Regions from separate parts of the Paenibacillus sp. p3-SID867 genome, predicted to be linked through region 3. Evidence: riboswitches for the same ligand, from Rfam matches in the RefSeq annotation. Region 3 holds a riboswitch; each other region holds the start of a gene.
The links. Region 3 has a riboswitch for cyclic di-AMP ahead of M4D81_RS33490 (C40 family peptidase). Riboswitches for the same ligand answer to the same signal wherever they lie in the genome.
Positions count from the first base shown of each region.

Region 1: it holds a riboswitch for cyclic di-AMP, as region 3 does, so the genes downstream of both, ehuB (ectoine/hydroxyectoine ABC transporter substrate-binding protein EhuB) here and M4D81_RS33490 (C40 family peptidase) in region 3, are expected to answer to the same signal.
Region 2: it holds a riboswitch for cyclic di-AMP, as region 3 does, so the genes downstream of both, M4D81_RS29090 (C40 family peptidase) here and M4D81_RS33490 (C40 family peptidase) in region 3, are expected to answer to the same signal.
Region 4: it holds a riboswitch for cyclic di-AMP, as region 3 does, so the genes downstream of both, M4D81_RS21335 (TrkH family potassium uptake protein) here and M4D81_RS33490 (C40 family peptidase) in region 3, are expected to answer to the same signal.

Region 1 covers NZ_JAMBDM010000012.1:49,839-55,398, forward strand. Annotated here, with positions in the region: gene M4D81_RS23255 (SDR family NAD(P)-dependent oxidoreductase) at 1-356, shown strand, start outside; gene M4D81_RS34720 (exosporium glycoprotein BclB-related protein) at 414-1,304, opposite strand; cyclic di-AMP (ydaO/yuaA leader) riboswitch at 1,793-1,938, shown strand; gene ehuB (ectoine/hydroxyectoine ABC transporter substrate-binding protein EhuB) at 2,315-3,148, shown strand; gene ehuC (ectoine/hydroxyectoine ABC transporter permease subunit EhuC) at 3,150-3,803, shown strand; gene ehuD (ectoine/hydroxyectoine ABC transporter permease subunit EhuD) at 3,806-4,468, shown strand; gene ehuA (ectoine/hydroxyectoine ABC transporter ATP-binding protein EhuA) at 4,483-5,340, shown strand; gene ectA (diaminobutyrate acetyltransferase) at 5,366-5,560, shown strand, end outside.
Region 2 covers NZ_JAMBDM010000021.1:10,985-16,544, reverse strand. Annotated here, with positions in the region: gene M4D81_RS29115 (cytochrome c oxidase assembly protein) at 1-209, shown strand, start outside; gene M4D81_RS29110 (cytochrome c biogenesis CcdA family protein) at 253-966, shown strand; gene M4D81_RS29105 (DsbA family protein) at 1,070-1,753, shown strand; gene M4D81_RS29100 (disulfide oxidoreductase) at 1,754-2,206, shown strand; gene lgt (prolipoprotein diacylglyceryl transferase) at 2,600-3,505, shown strand; cyclic di-AMP (ydaO/yuaA leader) riboswitch at 3,758-3,890, shown strand; gene M4D81_RS29090 (C40 family peptidase) at 3,894-4,370, shown strand; gene M4D81_RS29085 (flavin-containing monooxygenase) at 4,635-5,560, shown strand, end outside.
Region 3 covers NZ_JAMBDM010000036.1:16,473-22,032, forward strand. Annotated here, with positions in the region: gene M4D81_RS33480 (GNAT family N-acetyltransferase) at 1-133, opposite strand, end outside; gene M4D81_RS33485 (C40 family peptidase) at 274-747, opposite strand; gene M4D81_RS33490 (C40 family peptidase) at 1,194-1,667, opposite strand; cyclic di-AMP (ydaO/yuaA leader) riboswitch at 1,671-1,810, opposite strand; gene M4D81_RS33495 (hypothetical protein) at 2,131-2,958, opposite strand; gene M4D81_RS33500 (M1 family metallopeptidase) at 2,970-4,961, opposite strand; gene M4D81_RS33505 (YwhD family protein) at 5,109-5,560, shown strand, end outside.
Region 4 covers NZ_JAMBDM010000010.1:202,008-207,567, forward strand. Annotated here, with positions in the region: gene M4D81_RS21325 (LysR family transcriptional regulator) at 1-590, shown strand, start outside; gene M4D81_RS21330 (potassium channel family protein) at 627-1,301, opposite strand; gene M4D81_RS21335 (TrkH family potassium uptake protein) at 1,318-2,658, opposite strand; cyclic di-AMP (ydaO/yuaA leader) riboswitch at 2,724-2,868, opposite strand; gene M4D81_RS21340 (CPBP family intramembrane glutamic endopeptidase) at 3,161-4,849, shown strand; gene uvrC (excinuclease ABC subunit UvrC) at 4,821-5,560, opposite strand, start outside.

The DNA of each region.
Region 1 (5,560 bases), on a different contig from region 3:
AAGGAACCGGAGGGGCGATCGTAAACTGCGGCTCAATCCATAGCCATGTCGGAAAAGCGGGCGTTACCGCCTATGCTTCCGCTAAGGGAGGCGTTAAGCTGTTAACCCAGTCGATGAGCGCAGATTATGCTCCTAAAGGGATCCGGGTTAATGCCGTATGTCCGGGATATATCGATACTCCTCTTATTCAGGGAAGAACGGAAGCGATCACCCAGCACCTGGTTGGCCTTCATCCGATGGGCCGCTTGGGACAGCCGGAAGAAGTCGCTAAAGCCGTGTTGTTCCTCGCCAGTGAAGATGCGTCCTTCATTACAGGCACGAGCTTGCTGGTGGATGGCGGATATACAGCCGTGTAAATGAAGCAAAGCCCCGATATGAAAATCGGGGCTTTTTTTGCAGGTGGAAAACGAAACTTATATAATGCTGACACCAGCGCTGCCGTAACCTGCCACTGCAGTGACAAGTGTTGCGCCAGCTGCGGTTGCCGAGAATACCATTAACAGGCGTGTATTGGCCGGCACCGGAATAGCCAGGCCTTCTACGAAGCCATTGCTTACCGTACCGAGAGCGAGAACGCCCGTAAGAGGCGGAGCCAGCGTAACAAGAGCGCCTGGTATCGGTGCGAAAATGTTGCTTGTAGCCGGCGCACTGTACAGTTGTGCTGTAATTGTAACCGTAGTTCCCAGCAGGGAAAGCGCCACAGTAGTGCTAAAGGTAGCGGAGATGCCAGTGATGGTACCGGCTCGTGGCGTGTTAAACGCCATGTTAAGCAGAGTTCCAGCAGCTCCAGTGAGGTCAATCGTACCGCCAGCCAGCGTAAACGTATTGGCCGAGTTACCAAATCCTACGAGACCAACGGATCCAACTAATCCGCCTAAAACGGTGGTCAGAGCAAGCGGTATGCCGGATGCGAATGGGATGATGGCTCCTCCTGCGGCTGCTCCTGTAGCCCCTGTTGCCCCAGTAGCTCCAGTAGCTCCAGTAGGTCCCGCAGGTCCGACAGGTCCAACAGGTCCGACAGGCCCGACTGGTCCAGCAGGTCCAGCAGGTCCTGCAATACCGGTTGTCGGTCCGGCAGGTCCCACAGGCCCGATAGGTCCGACCGGTCCAACCGGTCCGATCGGACCCTGAGGACCTACAGGTCCACGGATAGCTCTTGGGCATCGACGCTTTTTCATGCCACCGCCATGGCCTTTATGATCACCATGACCATGAGACGGGCAATGCTTTTTCTTCGCATGAATGACTTTTTTCTCTATTTTTTTAAGAGCACACAATTTTCTCTTTCTAGAAGAACGTTCCAAATGAAGCACCTCCTTTAGATTTGTTCTATACTACGCAAATACTCTCGGTACGGCATGGGTTAATAGCGCATAAATGATAGATAAACACCTATAATTTCCAGAATGTACGCTAGCCCCGGAGGCATTCATCTATTGACGAATAGCAAAACTATAGGATGAATTTCGGATCTCCCTACGATATTCATAGGCTCTGTAACGCAGCGTTTCAAAAAAAAATTTGCGCCGTAAATGTGTGGGGAAAGCTTTCACAATCCGAATGTAATTCATGGCATAAACGATCCACCATATGAATGAGTAAGGGAGGCATGTCAAATGCCTGCTATATAGCGAAAAATGAGGCTGGGATAAAATTCCTGTATCGTTGGGGAAGAGGCTTGAATGAGGCATTTTTCATGCTTGTCATAGGCCCTGGAAGAACGGCATTTCCGCCTCTGAATTTCCAGAAAAAGCGGTTAAAGGGGTTTGACTTTTCCTGAAGTTCCCTTTATCATGGACACACGCTTAGTTTCCGGCATACATTTTCCGGAAAGCGGGGGAACCAGTTTCACCAGGGGCGAGTCACTTGGAATCACGAGTGTAGGGTACCATCTTACCCGAGTCCGTCAGCTAACCTCGTCAGCAGTGGATGGGTCTTGCATACATAATGGATGTTCATAACAAAGGCCCTTAATTCTCTTTAGGGGCCTTTTCTCTATTTTTTGACCCCCTGCTGGCGGAGCTATGTCTAAATCCCCTGTTTGGTGGTCTTTTTGTATTCTGCTAAAGAGGAGGGGCAAGGCCTGCAAATGTTTAACCAAAAGCAATTAAATCGATCAGATGGCATTGGGTTTAAGCGTGGAAGGAGATGGATGAATCATCTTCCCTGAAGGTCCGGCCCATGCAAGGTATCTGAATAGGTTAAATCCTAGTTAACATATGTGTTAACATGGGTAATTTCAACATGCCATTTTTAAGCATACCAAAGTCATAATGAAAGGTTGTGGAAAGTTTTGAAAAGAGTGGTTGTACTGATGTTGTCATTGATTATGGGGGTGTCGCTTGCGGCTTGCGGTGACAAAGGGAGTACATTGGAGCAAGCCATTGAGCAGGGGTATATCACCGTGGGATTTGCGAATGAGAAGCCTTATGCCTATAAAGAGGCCAACGGGGAGCTGACAGGAGAAGCGGTTGAAATTGCGAGGGTTATTCTGGAGCGGCTTGGCATCAAGGAAATGAGGGGAGAGCTTACGGAATTCGGATCGCTGGTTGCCGGACTGCAGGCCGAGCGGTTTGATCTAATTACCGCAGGCATGTTCATTAATCCGGATCGCTGTTCTGCCGTATTATTTGCTAATCCGGAGTACAGCATCGGGGAAGCCATTGCGGTGAAGCAAGGGAATCCGCTGGGACTCGGAAGTTATGAGGATATTGCCAATCATGACCAAGCTAAGGTCGCCGTTATGACCGGTGCGGTCGAAATCGGCTATATGGAAAAGTCCGGCATTCCTGCGGACCGGATTGTGCAGGTTCCCGATCAGGCCTCGGCCATTAGCGCTCTTCAGGCAGACCGGGTGCATGCAATTACCATGACGGGGCCGTCCCTGCAGGCGATGCTGGATTCGGCCAGCGACGACAGCATCGAACGCGTGGCTGATTTCGAGCAGCCGGTCATCGACGGCGAAAGCGTTCGCGGTTATGGAGCTACGGCTTTCCGCCAAGCGGATACCGAGTTCCAGGAGGCTTATAATGCGGAGCTTCAAAAAATGAAGGAGTCGGGCGAGCTGCTGGAAATTTTGCAGAAGTTCGGGTTCACAGAAGAAGAGCTCCCGGGCGAGATGACGGCCGCTGCCCTTTGCGGGGAGTAGCATGCCGAATTCGTGGATTGATTTTCTCCCTACGCTGCTGAAAGGGGCGGAGATCACGATTGTAGTTGCTTTCTTTTCAGCCATTCTTGCGGTCGTGATGTCCTTTGCAGCCGGGTTATGCCGACTGTCGAAGCTGTGGATCATTCGCACGTTGACAGCCGTGTACGTGGAAGTCTTTCGGGGGACCTCCTTGCTGGTGCAGCTGTTCTGGTTGTATTTCGCCCTTCCGTTCATCGGCGTCGAGCTTCCGAAAATGCTGGCTGCGATCCTCGCGATCGGGCTGAACTTCGGCGCATACGGCTCGGAAATCGTTCGCAGCGCCGTGTTGGCCGTTCCGAAAGGACAATGGGAAGCCGCTGTAGCGCTTAATCTGAAGCCTTGGCAAAGACTGTGGAATGTCATATTGCCTCAAGCGTCCCTGCGAATGCTTCCCCCCTTCGGGAATCAGCTTGTGGAGCTCATCAAATCCACCTCACTGGTTTATTTCATCACGATGGCGGATTTAACGTATCAGGCGATGGTGCTCCGCAATAATTACATCTCCTGGACGACCGAGATTCTGGTGCTGCTGCTCCTCATGTATTTTGTCATTGCTACGCTTGTTTCGCTGGCAGTTCGACTGCTGGAGCGTAAATGGACAGCGGGGAGGTTATAGTCATGTGGGATTGGAACTATGTATGGGATATCCTGCCCCAGCTCTTGAGTGCATTAAAAATGACAGTATGGGTGACGATCTGCGCTTTCGCGGTGGCATTGGTCATCGGCTTGCTCCTTGCTTTTGCAGCGCGGAGCCGATTTAAGGTGCTGTCATTAATAACCAAGGGAATGATCGAATTTATTCGCAATACACCGCTGCTGGTGCAGGTCTTCTTCCTGTATTACAGTCTGCCGCTTCTTACCGGAATTTCCATTCCGGCCTTCTATGCCGGGGTGATCGGTCTCGGGCTGCATTACAGCACATATCTGTCCGAGGTGTACCGATCCGGAATCGAGGGAGTGCCGAAGGGACAATGGGAGGCTGCCACAGCACTGAATTACACGAAAGCCCAAACCTGGCGAAGTATTATCCTGCCGCAAGCGGTGCCGCCGATCATTCCGGTACTGGGTAATTATTTGATTGTTATGTTTAAAGAGACGCCGATTCTATGCGCCATAACGCTTGTGGAGATGATGCTGACGGCCAAAAATATCGTGTCGCAGTCGTTTCGTGCATTTGAACCGTATACGATGGTCGGGATTCTGTTCCTGATCATCAGTTATATCGCCTCATTGCTTGTGCAAAGGCTGGAAAAACGCATGAATCTGCAGCGTGGAAAATAAAAGGAGGGAATCAATTGAATGCCGTTGTGATCGATGAGCAAGCGGAAGCGTCGAAGGTGCCGCAGCAGGAGGGAAATCCCGATATCGCTACGGGTACAAAGCCGATTGTGAAATATACCGGCGTGACCAAGTCGTTTGGTGATCTACAGGTGCTTAAAGGCATTGATCTGGAGATGCAGCCTGGAGAAAAGGTGGCTGTGATCGGTCCGAGCGGATCAGGCAAAACAACGATGGGCCGGATGCTGATGACGCTGGAAGAACCGACCGAGGGAACCATCGAGGTTGATGGTGAGCTGCTCTGGCATATGGAAGAGAAGGGCAAGCTGGTTCGGGCCAATGAAAAGCATTTGCACCGGATGCGCTGCAATGTCGGCATGGTCTTCCAGCATTTCAATCTGTTCCCGCACATGAACGTGCTTCGCAATGTGACGGAGGCCCCACGCAAAGTGCTGGGTTTATCCAAGGAGGAGGCGGAGGAGCGGGCCGTCTCCATGCTCAGTAAGGTCGGTTTGGCCGACAAATTGAAGATGTACCCGTCCAATCTGTCCGGGGGCCAGAAGCAGCGGGTTGCCATCGCCAGAGCGCTGGTCATGCGGCCAAAGGTTATGGTGTTTGACGAGGTGACCTCGGCGCTGGATCCCGAGCTGGTCGGCGAAGTGCTGGAGGTCATCCGGGAAATCGCGGAGGAAGGCGAAATGGCCATGATGCTGATTACGCATGAGATGGATTTTGCGAAGGAAATCGCGGACCGCGTCATCTTCGGAGCCGAGGGAAGGATCGTTGAGCAGGGCACGCCGGAGGAGATATTCGATAATCCCCAGAGCGAGCGGCTGCAGAGCTTCCTGCAGCGATTCCGTTCCAACGGAAATTAGTTCTGGAGAGAGGTGATTGTATAGAATGGCTGTTGATACCGATACCGAAATTGTTTACCGAAGACCGAAAGCCCGGGATGGTACCCGGGTGTGGGAGCTTATACGCGACACCGGATCGCTTGATCTGAACTCCCCCTATTGCTACATGCTGCTTGGAGATTACTTCCATGATACCTGCATGATTGCCGAGCATGAAGGAGATATCATCGGTTTTATTTCC
Region 2 (5,560 bases), on a different contig from region 3:
TCTATGATCTATATGTGAATGCTCCCCAATTATTTTCATTTTTGAGTCCAATTGATGATCAGCAATTAGGCGGAATTATTATGAAAATGACGCAAGAGACTGCATTTGTAGTCACACTGGCAATCATTTCTGTAAGATGGTACCGAAAGGAGAAACATGATGACCCCATAGAAGTATATGACTCACCGAATCAACGTAATAACTATTAATTTCAATTATTGATGTCATCTCATTGTAGAAAGGAAGTTAACTATGGGCCCAGAGAACTTGACTTTATGGATAGCATTTGCAGCAGGATTTTTGTCTTTTATATCTCCTTGCTGTCTTCCGCTCTATCCATCCTATATATCTTACATTACCGGAATTTCTGTTAAGGAGTTAAAGGATGGTAAGGGGATCATGCAAAAGAAGGCTTTTGCACATACTATATGCTTTATGCTAGGATTCTCTGTCATTTTTTTCGCATTAGGTTTATCAGCCAGTTTAGTAGGAGATTTGTTCTCGAATAATCGCGAATTGATTCAAAAATTAGGTGGATTATTAGTGATTGTAATGGGATTAATCATGCTAGGAGTTATTCAATTACAGATTTTAATGAAAGATAGGAAGTTTCAATTTAAGCATAAACCGTCAGGATATCTTGGATCGATATTAGTTGGATTATCATTCTCTGCAGGATGGACACCGTGTATCGGCCCCATTCTTTCAGCCGTTTTAGCTATGGGAGTTACAGATCCTGAGAAGGCAGTCGGTTACATAAGTGCCTATACATTAGGGTTTGGGATTCCGTTTCTCATTATGGCTTTTTTTATAGGCAGATTAAAATGGATCTCAAAATATTCTTCACTAATGATGAAAATTGGCGGGGCGATGATGGTGCTTACCGGAATATTACTTTACACAGATCAAATGACCAAAATCACCATATGGTTAATCGGGTTATACGGCGGGTTTACAGGTTTTTGATGTAGTTCGAGATCTGGAATTAAGGCGGTGATAAACATATAAAACGGCAAGTAAGCAAACATCTAAAAAAAGCAACTAAACGAATAAATAGCTGAGGTGAAACATGAATAATAAGAAGAAATCATCAAAAAATCTAGTTATTTTCACCATCATTTTTGTGGGCCTGGTGGTAGCTTTGGTATTGTTAAACCAGAACAGCCAACCATCAAATCGTTCGGAAGGGGTATTTGACAACCCACCGGCCACGGAAAACCAGCCTACCCTAGGTGACAAAAATGCAAAAGTTTCAATCGTGGAGTTTGGTGATTATAAATGTCCCTCCTGCAAAGCGTGGGGAGAGAATATAATGCCACAACTCTCGAAGGACTTTATCGAAACAGGAAAAGCATCATTTTCCTATATTAATGTTCTTTTTCATGGTGAAGAATCAAAAACAGGCGCACTCGCTGCAGAGGCGATACGGTTGCAAGACCCTGAAGCATTTTGGACATTTCATCATGAAGTATTTAATGCACAACCTGAAACAGAGCAGCATGATAACGCATGGCTAACCCCAGACAAGGCGTTGGAGCTTGCTAAAGAATATACACCTAATATCGATCTAGCGAAGCTTAAAGAAGATATGGGAAGTAAACAAATCGAAGACCAAGTTGGTTTAGATGAGGAATTAGTCCGTGAATATAATGTACAACAAACACCCACGATTATGATCAATAATGTTATGGTATCGAACCCGTTTGATTATGAGGAGATATCTTCCTTAATCAATGCGCAACTTAAGGAATAGATGGGAGAGGATCGAGTAGTGGGAGTACGTGACAAAACAATATATTTAGCCTGGGTTGTCGCACTTACAGCAACGCTTGGAAGTCTCTATTTTAGCGAGATAAGGGGGTTTATTCCTTGCGAATTGTGCTGGTATCAGAGAATACTAATGTATCCACTCAGTATCATTCTTGGAATTGCTGCCTTTTACAGTGAGACAAGCATAAAAAAATATGTGCTTCCACTTTCGATTTTTGGAGCATGCGTTTCCTTATTTCATTATTTGGAGCAGAAGGTCCCTGGATTTGCAGAGATCAAGCCCTGCACGAACGGGGTGCCGTGTAATGTACAATACATTAATTGGTTTGGTTTTATAACGATTCCTTTTCTCGCACTAGTAGCCTTTATTTTAATTACAATCTTAATGGTACTCACTAGATCTGAGACTGGCGTGAGCCCAAAATCAGGCAACTAATTGCTAAAAAAACACCAAAACCACTACTAGAATCAGTACTAGTGAGATAATCGTTGTCAGCGTTGCACCAAGTAACCAGGACACCTTGTTCTTCACAAAAAGGGATAACATTAAGTGAATGATAAACGGACTGATATAATGTGCTATCATATGAACGGTTTTGTTGAAATGAATAAAGTAGATATCCGTCAGAAAAACGATGCTAATCATAGTAAACAGTAACAGTGAGCTAAAGATGATAATCCTAGGCTTGAGAAGTGAAAGAAAAGAATCATTGTTCAACATGTATCGCCTTCCTTATGTGAATATAGGGTGTTTAATCGTAATTTCAACATTAATTATGAACTACTCAATACATCGGTTACAAACGATGTGGGATTGAGGTGAGAGGGTTTGTTCGATGCGATTAGTCCAATTGCATTTCGATTAGGGCCAATTCAATTATACTGGTACGGAATTATCTTAAGCGTAGCAGCTCTCATTGGTCTAATCGTCGTTATTCAAGAAGGCAAGCGGTATCAGATCCATCCAGGGTTCTTTTTGGATATGGTGCTAGTTGGCGTGCCATCGGCTATCGTCGGGGCTAGAGCTTACTATGTCATATTCAAGTGGGAAGATTACCGCGATAACTTTTGGGATGTTTTCAAAATATGGAACGGTGGAATCGCCATTTACGGAGCTTTAATCGGAGCGATCGTTGCTATGATTTTTTTCTTTCGTATACGTGGCTATAATTTTTGGCGTATCGCAGATCTATGTGCTCCGGGTTTAATTATAGGACAATTGATCGGGCGTTGGGGAAATTATATAAATCAAGAAGCTCATGGAGGGCCAGTATCTGAGGATTTTCTCAGGACAACACTACACTTGCCTAACTTTATTGTCAATCAAATGAATGTCGAGGGCATCTATTATCATCCGACCTTTCTGTATGAATCCATTTGGAATTTGGTTGGTTTGTTGTTGCTCTTATGGTTGAGACGCCAGCCTTTTCTACGTTCAGGTGAGTTATTTTTGACTTATTTCACTTGGTATTCCATCGGGCGGTTTTTTATCGAAGGACTGCGTACCGACAGTTTAGCATGGTATGCCTCTAACTGGCTTGCAGATTTGATGAAATTACTTTGGTCACCGATGGGGCTTATGTTCCAGGAAGGCGAAATGAGTTATGGTACAGTTCGTGTCTCGCAGTTATTGAGTGTCTTTATTATTTTAATTGCCATTTGCCTCATTGCATACCGAAGGTTTAGAAACCATCCTGAACGATATGCAGATCCAATCGTCTCTAACAAATCTTAAAGATTTCAATTTAGGCAGTCGAACCAGGTTCGACTGCCATTTTAATTTCTATCCTCCGCAAAATTGTTACAATATTGTTTTTTTTATTAGACCGTTCAAACCAGCTATTCTTCGAATAATGTAATGATTTAAGTCCATTAAATAGGAGAATATGAACGAATCACAACATTTATTGGAGGAGGGAAAGAAATTAAAAGATAAGATTGACAAAAGGGTAATAAATAGACTACATTATGTAGGGTTACAAAAAATTCATAAATTATGCCGAGTTTCGTTTTGAAAACGGGGGAACCATTTTTGGGTGAATTATTCTTGTAGTAAAGGGAGTATAGGGATCCTTCTACCGAACCCTCAGCTAACTCCGTAGGCATCGAAGGGAGAAAAAATCTTGAAGAAAATTTTACTGTCGTTGTTAGGGTCTGCCATTATATTATCTTCGGGAGCAGCAAGTGCGTTTGCGGATAATCAACCTAAGTTGACTACTGAAGTAAGTAAAGTCGTTGGAACACCCTATAAATGGGGAGGTACAACTTCAAGTGGTTTCGATTGTTCCGGCTTTATTCTGTACATTTTTGATAAATTCAATCTAGATTTACCACGTACATCAAAAGCTCAGGCCAAGGTAGGCACTCCAGTGTCCAAAGCTAATCTGAGACCGGGTGACTTAGTTTTTTTTAATACGAGTGGCAAGGGCATTTCTCATGCTGGAATTTATATTGGTAATGGTCAATTTGCACATTCGTCCAGCAGTAAGGGTGTAAGGATAAGTAAACTTTCAGAATCCTATTACAAACAGCGTTATGTAACAGCAAGAAGAACCATTAGTCAAAAAAGTTACACGATGATGGTCGGAAGTTACAACTGAAATAATTAAAAAGAACAAGCCCTTCATTTATGAAGGGCTTGTTTTATGATTTCAATTCAATGTTACCCTCATGGCTTGCAATCGTGTTTCCTTCTTAGACATACGTTGGTGCTTATTATTTAAGTGTACAAAAACTAATGACTTGATGCCTATTTAGAAGATGTGCATTTCTGCCGATACTCAATGTTGGGATATTCATTATTGATGAATAAATGCTCATATGATACTTTAAATAAAAATATTAAAAGGAGGGATGATATTTATATGTTAGATGTTATAGTCATCGGTGGAGGTCAAGCCGGGCTTGCGGCTGCTTACTATCTCAAACAAAAATCTGTGGATTTTCTCATCCTTGATGGTCACAAGGAGGTTGGTGATTCTTGGAGAGATCGCTATGATTCTCTTCATCTGTTTACGCCAAGAATGTATAATAGTCTACCAAGTGTTCCCTTTCAAGGTGATCCTCAGGGTTTACCACATAAAAATGAGGTTGCAGATTATTTGAAAGATTATGCGAATCGTTTAGAGCTTCCTATTCAAAGTAATACACAAGTTACATCATTAACCATGAACAATGGTATCTTTGAAGTCTCCACATCGGAGGGTACATTTAGATCAAAAAAGGTTATAGTAGCCACCGGTCCTTTTCAGAAGCCACTTGTACCTTCCTTTCATGATAAGGTAGGAGATGCAGTTATACAATTACATTCTTCTGAATATCGAAATAAGAACCAACTTAAAGAAGGGGTTGTTTGTGTTGTAGGTGCAGGAAACTCCGGGGCCCAAATTTCCAGTGAATTGGCAGATGATTTTGAAGTGCATTTGTCCGCAAGCAGTGAGATCCAATATAAACCGTTACATATTTTCGGCAAGAGTATTTTTTGGTATTTTGACAAGGTGGGCTTTCTAACAGCAAACCGCAAAAGTATGTTAGGTAAATGGTTGCACGCAATGCCAGAACAGATATATGGAAAGGAGTTAAAGCTGCTCATTCAACAAGGAAGGATAAAACTCCATGCAAGGACGGAAAAGATAGTGGATCAAAAGTTATATTTTCAGAACGAAGGAACTCCTATACATATCGACAACATTATCTGGGCTACAGGTTTTAAACGTGATGATCACTGGATAGACATAAAAGCGGCATTTAAAGATGGACATATCGATCATATGGAAGGTGTATCCGTTGT
Region 3 (5,560 bases):
CAAGCCCTTTCATCTGCTCCCAGGGAAGAAAGCCATAGATATTATAGGGAGGAGGGTAGGCCCAAGCGCATATTTCTTCGGCGTGCTCTTCACGCATGACTACGGTGTGAAATGTAATCGGTGTGGCATCCATTTGCGAAGTCCTCCTATCGTCTGCATAAAATAATAATCATATTACGAACATCCAAGTCGCATCAAAAAAGCCCGCAAAAGAGAGGTAAGGGCTCCTTTAACGGGCAAGCAGTATGTATAGGGAAGATTAGCCTCTACAGCTTAGGATGATTCACCGACCGACTCTTCATACTTATCATCGCTCATGATACGCTTTGCACCGACGTATCGCTGATCGTAGTAATCCTCTGCCAGGCGGTTGATAACCACGCCGCGGTTGGAGGAAGCATGGGCGAATTTGCCATCGCCGACATAAATGCCGACGTGGGAGATGCCCTGGCCCGATGTGTTAAAGAACACCAAATCGCCAGCGCGCAGCTCCTTACGGGACACGCTTGTCCCCATGTCGAATTGAGAGCCGGATTGATGCGGGAGCTTTAGACCGAGTTTAGCGTAAACGTACATGGTGAAGCCGGAACAGTCAAATCCGCTCGTGGTTGTACCACCGTAGCTGTATCTTGTACCTAGAACCTTATCGATTTCCTGATCCAGCGCACCATTAGCAAACACGCTGCCAACGCCCAAAGTGAACAACAGCGTGATACTTAGGGCTGCTGTCGATAATGTTTTCTTCAGCATGGAAAGCTCCTTTTCGTTGCCGGGAGGCATAGCAATCTATATATTAAAGCACTTACATTAATGACAAAGTTGTTACTGCTCCATTCTATCAGACCGCAAGCGAGATTGGCAATTATTTCTTGATGGATTTCGCTATTTTTCAATAGCATTAACTGTCGAAGCACCAAGGAAAATCAATATTTTTCCAAAATGGGTGTTTAATGACGAGAGAGAAGGGTAAATAAAGGATAGATGATGTGAAGACATGGCGAAGCGAAGTGGAACTGAAGTGAACTTGTATAATAAATTTCATTTTTTTTCGAAAAAGCGGGAACTTTTTTGCTGTGCTGAACGTTATAAAGGTATACACACAATCAACAAAAGAAAAAAGCCGCTGGATGAGATCGGCACAATCTCATAAACCCAGGGCTTTCTTGTAAGAGTAAGTCAATTAAGTTCCAACATTAATTGTAGTTCACAGCTACAGATTTGTACGTATTCTGACTCATAATTCTCTTAGCGCCTACATATCGGTTGGCGTAATAGCTCTGGCTCAGAGGACTGATAATGACACCGCGCGAAGATGAAGAATGAGCGAATTTGCCGCTCCCGACATAAATACCCACATGAGATACACCTCTACCGGATGTGTTGAAGAACACGAGATCGCCAGCTTTCAGTTTGCTCTTGGATACGGCCGTACCTACTTTGTATTGAGCTGCAGACGTACGGGGCAGGCTAAGACCAAGCTTCTTGTAAACATAGCTGGTGAATCCGGAGCAGTCAAATCCATTCGTTGTAGTTCCACCTGTTTTGTAAGAAACACCAATGGCTGGTTTGATTGCAGTATTTAATTTGGAATCGGCGAAAGCGCTTCCGGTCCCTAATGTGAGTGCGAGTGCGAGGCCTAGAGAAACAGCCGTTAACTTCTTTTTCAAAACAAAAGCTCCTTCCATTGCCTGCGAGGTTAGCTTAAGGGTTCGGTTGAAGGTCCCCTATGATCCCTCTCTTGCGAGATCAATTCACCCAAAACGGATCCCCCGCTTCCCATATCGTTATGGGAATTCGGCTCCTTAAAATGTTGATGAACCCATTCATTGACGTTTGACGTTCCAACATAAAAGTTACAGTAAAGATGACAAAGTTGTTACTAACATATTCGTTATTTTAGCAGAGTATTAACAATTTGGCAAACGAGGAAACATTATTTTTAAACAAAAAAACCTGTCCCCATCTTAAGGGAACAGGTTTTTTTGTAATATGGCGTTCAGAAATTTGTAATATTAAGGATAAATGAACTCTTATTCTCTGTAAAATCTAGCGCGGGATAGAAACGTGTCGCTTCTGATTACAGCTTATTCGCGAGCGTGTTTCATTATTTTAGGTGCCAAATTGTAACCATTAAGGATGCTGTGAGCAGGAATCTCTCCACAAATGATATTGAGCGGACATTGCCCAAATTTGGAAAAGTCCATTCAGGAAATAAGAGGCCTGCTGAATAATTAAGCCGATCAACCCGGCCCAGAAGAGCGAGGCCGAGCTCAGGAGCAGCAGAATGACACAGGCGGATCCGCCGATGGTGATGGATAACAGCATTGCTGTGCCCAAGCGGCGGAAGAGCGCATGGATAGAGCTGATCATGCTGGAATCGCCGGTACGGCCAAATTGCATATAGAGCAAAAACAGGCGGATCAGATAGGCGTACAAGAACCAGCCAGCTGCATAGGGCAGTGCATGAAGCAGCAGTACAGGCTCCTGAATTCCATTCAGCAGAATCGGGAGGATTTTGGGCAGAATCCAGTAACCGGGCGCGAAGGTGAGAATAAGCTCAACCAGATAGAATAGCGTTACGGGTTTCCACAGTTTCCGCATGCCAGTGAAGAAGAATAAACCGCGCTCGCCCTTGGCTTCCTGGTGAAGGTTGTAGAAGATGCCGGCCCGAATGAGCGGGGTGAGGACCATCCGGATCAGAAGCAAACCGGCCAGAAGCCATCCGTAGGTGTGTACTGTGCTGCTCAAGGACAGGCTCATCTCGCCCTCGTAGAAGAATAAAAGACGGCTGAGCTCGTTAGGAGCGGCATCCGGATATCGCATTAGAAGGGGGACGACTGCCGATTTTACGAGTCGGTACAGGCAATATCCCCACAGCAAACGGTATAAGAAGAGCAGAATCAAGACGTATAGCTGGTCTTTAACACTGATCCACCCTTGGCCTGCGTAACTTTTCATGTGCTCCCCCCTCACCATGACAGGCTGCCGAACAGCGTCTCCACAAGCTTGGTAATACTGAGATTCCAGCGTGTAACCACCGTCGGATCCATTCCTGCCTTCATATAGTTATTAATGTGTTTATTCTCCAGGACGATGGAGTACTTCGGATCAACCATGGCCCAGGCGAGCGGAGAGCTGTACTCCAGGGTGTAAGCAACTTTTCCGTCTTTGCCGCTCCAGGTTCGTTCCACCGTTTTGCCGTCCTCAAAGGCGAACACGATCGGCACATCGGTGATATCCCCGTCCTTGCTCGTAATCTGAACCGTGGACTCATACCGAGGATTTTCAGCCGTGCCTTTATTTTTGGTTTTGATCACGTCGATGGCGACATCCGCCATCTGGCTTCCATATACATATTGGTCAAAATACGACTGCCAGGACGTTTGGCTTACTTGCTCGACGACTTTCTGAAAGTCAGATGTGGTTGGATGCTTGAAACGGTATTTCTGGGCATAGGTATGCATAATCTTGCCCATCATCTGTGGACCGACCTGCCGTTCGATGCCTTGCAGCACCAGCTTGCCCCTCGTATAAACATTCAGTGCGTAGTTTTCGTGAGAGCTGTATTTCCAGGATTCCATCTTCAGCGGTGCAGGGGAAGTAATGGATGCTCCCTGAGCCGCCGTATTGGAGGTAATCCCGTATTCTTTTTCCATCACTCGTTCTTCTGCATAGGTCGCAAAGGCCTCGTCCAGCCACGCTTCCTCAAATTCGTTACTTGCAATCATTCCGTAAAAATATTGATGGGCGATCTCATGAATAACGGTCCGCTCCAGTTCATATCCCGGCGAATCGTTCTTGGCACCGAAGGCTGTGACCAGCGTCGGGTATTCCATGCCGCCTGCACCGTTGCCCGATTCAGGCGGTACGACGATGGACAACGTGGAATACGGATAGGTTCCGTACCATTTTCCAAACGAAGCGAGTGCCGACTTGGCGGCATCAAAGTAACGCTCCTTTAAGTCTTTATGGGCTGGATCGAGATACAGCTTGATGCGGACGCCAGGTACGCCAGGTGCGGAGAATGCTTCTTCTGCCGTGACAAAGTTTGGCGATGCCGACCAGGCAAAATCATGCACGTCATCCGCGTAAAACTGATAAATTTTTTCCCCGTTTGATTTTTGGGCAGGCTTGGTAGGGAATCCGGTCGCGGCGACAATGTAATTTTCGGGCACTCGAATGCGAACGCTGTAAATGCCGAAGTTGGAATAGAATTCGGAGTTGCCGTGGTATTGATGAAGATTCCAGCCTTCCTCTGCTCTTCCGCGAAGACCGGTCGGTTCATAGACCGAAATTTTCGGAAACCATTGGCCAGCCATAATAAAATTCTCGGTGGTTCCCATGCGGGCAAATATTTTGGGAAGCTCCACCTCGAACTCCAAATGAATGGTAACACTCTCCCCGCTCTTGATGGGTTTAGGCAACCTTAGCTTGGCAAGGCTGTGATCCTTGATGTTGCCGTCATCGGGTTGAACAAATTGAAGGCGATGGGTCAGGGCCAGTCCTTCGGTTGTTTTCACGCTGGTAATGGTCATGGAGCCGTATCCGTCATCTGGCATGGGATCGGAACGAAGCCTGCCGCCTGATTCCTTCATAAAAGTCGTATCATTGGAAGCAAAAGCATTGGGATACAGATGAAAGTACAGCTCGTTTACGCTTTTTTTGCCTGGATGAGTCCAAGTGAGTGTCTGTTTGCCCTTAAGCTTGTTCTCCTCAGGCTCGTACCGAACATCCATATGATATTCCACCAGCCGGTCGCTTAAGGCCGGAGCGGGAATATTAGGCTGCACCTTAGGCGGTGAGAGCGGGGCCTTCTCCACGGCAGAGGCGGAGGGCTTGCCCGCATTTGGGGCAAGAGCAGACGCTGAGGACCCTGGATTCAGAAATATCGGCATCGATCCTGCAAGCAAACCTAGGGCAAGCAGGGATGATAGAAAGACTTTGGCACGTGGTGGGACCATATCGAACAACCTCCCGTTGACAAGCATCTAGTGCATGTATATGTTTGCTTTTGGGGGATTATTAGTTAAAATAAAATTATTGGGACATGGTTATCAATTTAGCAGCTGATACGTAAGGATCGGCTCTGATATAGGAGGTCGGCAGCAGTGGAGAATGAAGAGCAGAAGCAGGGTGCGAAGAAACCGATTGCTTTGAATATTATTAATAGCAAGAGTAAGCATAAAGGGTTTGGATCAGGCTCCATCGATCTGAACAGTCTGTCACCCGTCATTATCGATAATGGCGAGGCCCGAGTGGATATTGGGGCCATGCATGCCAAGAGTAAGGTGGAGAAGGGTATCCGTTTCAGCATGAACCGGGATGAAGTGCCCAATGGACGACAGGTATGGATCGTGTGGGTGGCTGTAGATCGTACGGCGGAAGGACAGCATTATGCAGGCATGACCGCCTGTGAAATGTGGATCGACCAGGAGGCCCGTCGCGGCTGGAAGATCCTCGCCGATCATGTGAATAAAATGGATGCGGCGATGAAGCGCAAGATCATTCTGGATGGTCTTGGCGACGTCGAGAAGAAGGCACTGCGCGAGCTGCTGATTTC
Region 4 (5,560 bases), on a different contig from region 3:
ACGCATTCATGGAGCGACATCCCGCGGCCGAAATCAAGCTGATTACCGGCAAGACCCATGAAATCGTTTCTTATGTAAGAGATAAACGCGTCGATGTCGGCATTGTCGCCTCCTCCATCAACCAGCCCGGATTAAACTGCATCCCGTTGTTTGATGACCATCTGGAGCTTGTCATCCCATCTTCACACCCGCTGGCGGAGCTCGACGATGTTGGAATCGAGCAGCTCCAAGGCTTGCCGATGATCATTTTCTCGACTGGAACCTGGTACCGCAAGCTGACAGATGACCTGTTCCACCGCTGGGGCATTATGCCGGATATCCGGATGGAGATCGACTCCTTCGAAGCGATCGTCAGGCTCATCCCGACCTGCAAGGCGGCCGCACTTCTGCCCAAATCCTATCTCAGGCCGCAGCTGCTATCCGATAACGGGCTTGTCGACATTCATATTCCGGCACTCATCGAAACCCGGCGGACGACTTCGCTGATCTACGGCCAAGCCTCGGATTTAAGCAAGGCAGCCAGCCGCTGGATTGACGAAACGGAAATTCTGTTCCGTAAGCTGGAGGAGGATAAAACCAAGAAAACCTGACGATATGCATGACCGTCAGGTTTTTTTCTTCTATATTTATTTTTCGAGCATATTCACGACCTCAGACTCAAAGCGATCCACATTATCATTCGAACCGATAACGACCATAATGTCGCCGGAGTTCACCACGTCCATGGCTGTCGGCGCTACGATGATGCCGGATTGTTTATTCAGGGCCACCACGCTGACACCGTAACGAACTCTCGTATTGAGCTCGCTAAGCGTTTTTCCGTCCATGCAGTCCGTGACCGTCATCTCCACAATCAGATAGTCCTTGGATAATTCAATATAGTCAAGCAGATTGGGCGTGACCAGCTGGTGAGCTACCCGGATCCCCATATCCCGTTCCGGAAAGATCACCCGGTCCACGCCCAGTTTCTCCAGCGCCCGGCCGTGCAGCACCGAAATCGCCTTGGCAACGACCATGGTGACACCAAGCTCTTTCAACAAGATGGCGGATAAGATGCTCATCTGAATATCGTTTCCGATCGCAACAATGCCGCAATCGAAGTTACGGATACCGAGCGATTTAAGCACCTCTTCATCGGTAGCATCCGCTACCACCGTGTGTGTCAGCAGCTCGCTCATATCCTCGACAACCTCTTCATTTCGGTCGATGCCGAGCACCTCATATCCCTGTTCCATCAGCTCAAGCGCCAGGCTGGCGCCAAATCGTCCCAAACCGATGATTGCAAATTGCTTTGGTTTCATGTCTCTCCAGTACTCCTTATCCAATAATCATTTTGCCTTCCGGATGACGATATAATTCTTTACCCTTTTTCGGCCCCAGTGCATAAGCAAGCGTCAAAGGCCCCAACCGCCCTGCAAACATCGTAATGCTGATCAAAACCTTCCCGAACACTGTCAGATCAGGCGTTAAGCCCATGGATAGACCCACCGTACCGAAGGCGGACGTCGTTTCGAATAGAATCTCCAGGAAGTCCCCTTCCTCTGTCGTCGACAGAATCATCGATACGGTTAGAACGAGCAGCAGTGCCAGTAATGCAATGGTCAGTGCCTTCAGCACCCGCTCCTGGGCCAGGCGATAACGGAACATGACGATGTCCTCACGCCCGCGCATCATGGCGATGACCGCCCCCACCATAATGGTGAAGGTTGTTGTTTTGATACCACCCCCGGTTGACCCTGGGGATGCTCCGATAAACATCAGAATAACGATAAAAAATTGCGTGGCCTGTCTAAGCCCCGTAATATCTATAGTATTCGCGCCAGCTGTACGCGGCGTTACGGATTGGAATAATGCGCCGAAGAATTTTCCGCCCCAATTCAGGGAGCCGAGCGTCCTCGGATTGGTGAATTCAAAAATAAGAATGACGATAAATCCAACCAGCAGCAAGGTAGCCGTCATGGTGAGCACTACTTTGGAGTGCAAGGAAAGTCTCCGCTGTTTCCGGAAATCAATCAGATCGGATAATACGATAAAACCGATGCCGCCCGAGACGATCAAAAACATCACGACAACGTTGACTACAGGATCATAGACATACCCGGTCAAACTCCGAAAATCGCCAAACAAATCGAAACCGGCGTTGTTAAACATCGTGACCGCATGAAAAACACCATAATAAATCGCTTGGCCGATCGGCATGTCAAACGCCCAGCGGATCGATAGAATCAAGGCACCGCAGGCCTCGATGATCAGGGAATACAGGAGCACTCTGCGAATCAGCCTTACGATTCCTTCCATCGAGGACTGATTCATCGCTTCCTGCAGAATGAGGCGATCCTTGAGCGATATGCGCCTTTTGAGAGCCAAGGCAAACAAAGTGGCCATCGTCATGAATCCGAGCCCGCCGATCTGAATCAGCAGCATGATCACGATCTGTCCGAAGGAGCTGAATGTCGTTCCTGTATCCACCACAACCAGCCCCGTTACGCAAGTTGCCGATGTCGAAGTGAACAAGGCATCGATAAATTCCAGCGGTTCACCTGTACTTGTGGATATCGGCAGCATTAACAGCGCCGTCCCGATGAAAATAATAGCCGCGAAACCAAGCACGAGAATCTGCGGCGGAGACAACCTGAGCCAGTTCAATTTAGAGTTCAATCGGTCACCTTCTTAAAAAAAATCAAGAAAAAAAGACACTGGAAAACGCAGTGCCCTTTACGGTCTGGTTCCTGTGCTGCAGCCTACGAGGTTAGCTGACGGATTCGGGCATTTTCACAGGTCGCCCTATTCATTATTCTGGGAATAATGAAATTCACCCCAATTACATGGTTCCCCCATTTTCAGTACGAAATTCGGCTGGAATATTCAGTTCCTTGAAGCATGATGTGATTATAACGCAATCCGGTACGTAACCCAATGCCGTTTTTCACCCAAAAAATCTTTAAAAGAGCGCGAATTGGGCATATTCAAGAATACAAGCATAGGGTTCTCTAACGTTTTCGAAACCTTTCATTCATTTTCATCGATTTGTTTCATTATTCCGGGATATTGGGATAAGCTGCTTATGACTTTCATAACTATGTTATATTGACTCTATGCGTTCTTAATCAGGCATATCGAATACCAGTGGGAGTATCAACTTTCTTAGAGGAGGAATTTCATGAATCGTGCAAGAGAGCCCTTGAAGCTGAAACCCAATCTGAAGCAGCTCATCGCGCCTGCCGCAGTCGGCCTGATTCTGTTCCTATTATTTCAGGTGTTTCCGTCGACGAATTCGGATTCTACCGAGATGGCATCTCCGAATATCATATCCAAGGAGCAGGCTCGGCAAGCGGCTTCAAGCTTTGCTCAGGAGTTTTTGCAGTTTACGGCTGCAAAAACGGATGACACGCTGGTTACATATCAATCCAAATCGGAACTTTACGGATATCTGGCGAAGGAAAAAAGACTTTCGGAATACAACAAAACCTATGAAGCCAAATATCCCTATGACGTATACCGCGTTCGCTTCAGCGAGCCGGGCGGCGATGCCCTCAACGTGGACGTGCACATGCAAAATTCAGGCATCGTCGGCTTCTCATACGATTACACCCGCTCCAGCTATGACCGGATTGAGCTGAACAAGGGCGATGTACAAAGGCAGATGCTGCTTGTCGTCGAGGACGGCATGTCATTAGCCGAGAAGCAGGCTCTCGCTGAGCCTTGGCTCCAGCGAGCGGGCTATGATCCTTCGCAACTGGAGCTGGTTACCCGGGAAGGGGAACCCCGGCTCCGGTATGTGGATCCGGAATCCAAGATCGGCGATTCCAGATTGGAGCACCGTTTCACCTTCGAGCAGGGGAAATTACGCTCCTATGAGCCATCTTTTTCGGTCCCGGCCGCCCATTCCGCCTATGTCAACAAGCAGACCCAAGATGCCACGCTGCTGACGCTCGCAGGGTATGGCCTGTTCACCCTCATCCTTGGCATACTTGCGATTGTGTACAGCGTGAAGACCAGAGCCTACACGTCGTTTAAGCGCGGCCTGTTCCTATCGGCGCTACTGTTTGTCATTCAGATGCTGAATACGTACAATCTGATTCCCGTTTTCAAATCCGAGGGGATGTCGCAAACCGGCATACTCGGGATGATGATTTTCTATGCGGTCTATTCGCTCATCTTCTCAGCTCTGCTCTACTTCTCCCTTGTCGGGGGCAGCGGGCTATGGCTCAAAGAAGACGGGCTCAATCCTTGGCCGCGCGCCAAAGAACCCGGATACGGTCATTATGTGCTGGACAGCATGAAGCTGGGGTATATGTGGGCTTTCATCCTGCTTGGGGTCCAATCCATTATCTTTGTCGTTCTGGGCCTGACCTTGAATACATGGTCCACTACGGATGCCACACAGTCGCCTTACAACATGCTCTATCCTTGGCTCTTTCCGCTGATGGCCTGGCTGGCCGGCATATCCGAGGAGGCCGTCTATCGGCTGTTCGGCATCAAAATGCTGAAAAAGATCGTCCGCAATACGTTCGTGGCCAGTTTGATCACTTCGATCATTTGGGCGCTCGGGCATACACTCTATCCGATATACCCTGTTATTTCCCGGCCCATTGAACTGGTTATCATCGGCTTGCTGTTCAGCTACATCTTTTTGAAATACGGGTATTTGGCGGCCATGTTCTCCCACGTCATCTTTAATAGCATCTTGATGGGCATTAGCCTGATCCTGCTCAAGGATACCAGCAACTTGCTGATGGGTGCGTTCTACATGGTGCTTCCGGCGATGGTCGCCTTTGCGATTTACCGTTTCAATCCAACAAAAAAAGAGAAGCCGTATGTCACGACTCCTCCTCACGAAGTGCATTAAGAATTTCCGTTGCTAATTTCTCACCGATTGAAAGGGGCTTGAAGTCTTCGACTGAAGCCTCTTTTATTTTTTTGACTGAGCCAAAATGCTTTAACAGCAGCTTGCGGCGCTTCTCTCCAATGCCCGGAATGGAATCCAGCTTGGAGGATACCATCGATTTGCCGCGCTGTTCGCGGTGGAAGGAAATCGCAAACCGGTGAACCTCATCCTGAATGCGCTGCAGCAAATAGAACTCCTGGCTGTCCCGGGGAAGCGTAACCGGCTCCGGCGGGTCTCCGACCATGAGCTGCGCTGTTTTATGCTTGGCATCCTTCACAAGCCCACAGACCGGGATAAACAGCCCCAGCTCATTCTCAAGCACATCGATGGCGGCGGAAATCTGCCCCTTCCCTCCATCGACCACAATCAGATCGGGAAGCGGCAAATTCTCCTTCAAGACGCGCTCGTACCGCCGCCGGATGACTTCACGCATCGTATCATAATCGTCCGGTCCCAGCACGGTACGGATCTTGTACTTCCGGTATTCCTTCTTGTCCGGTTTCCCATTGGTGAATACAACCATGGCCGATACCGGATTGGTCCCCTGAATGTTCGAGTTATCAAATGCCTCGATCCGGTTCAGCGACTGGAGGCCGATCACTTCGCCCAGATTCGCCGCGGCAACCGAGGTGCGTTCTTCATCGCGTTCAATCAAGCGGAATTTCTCGTCCA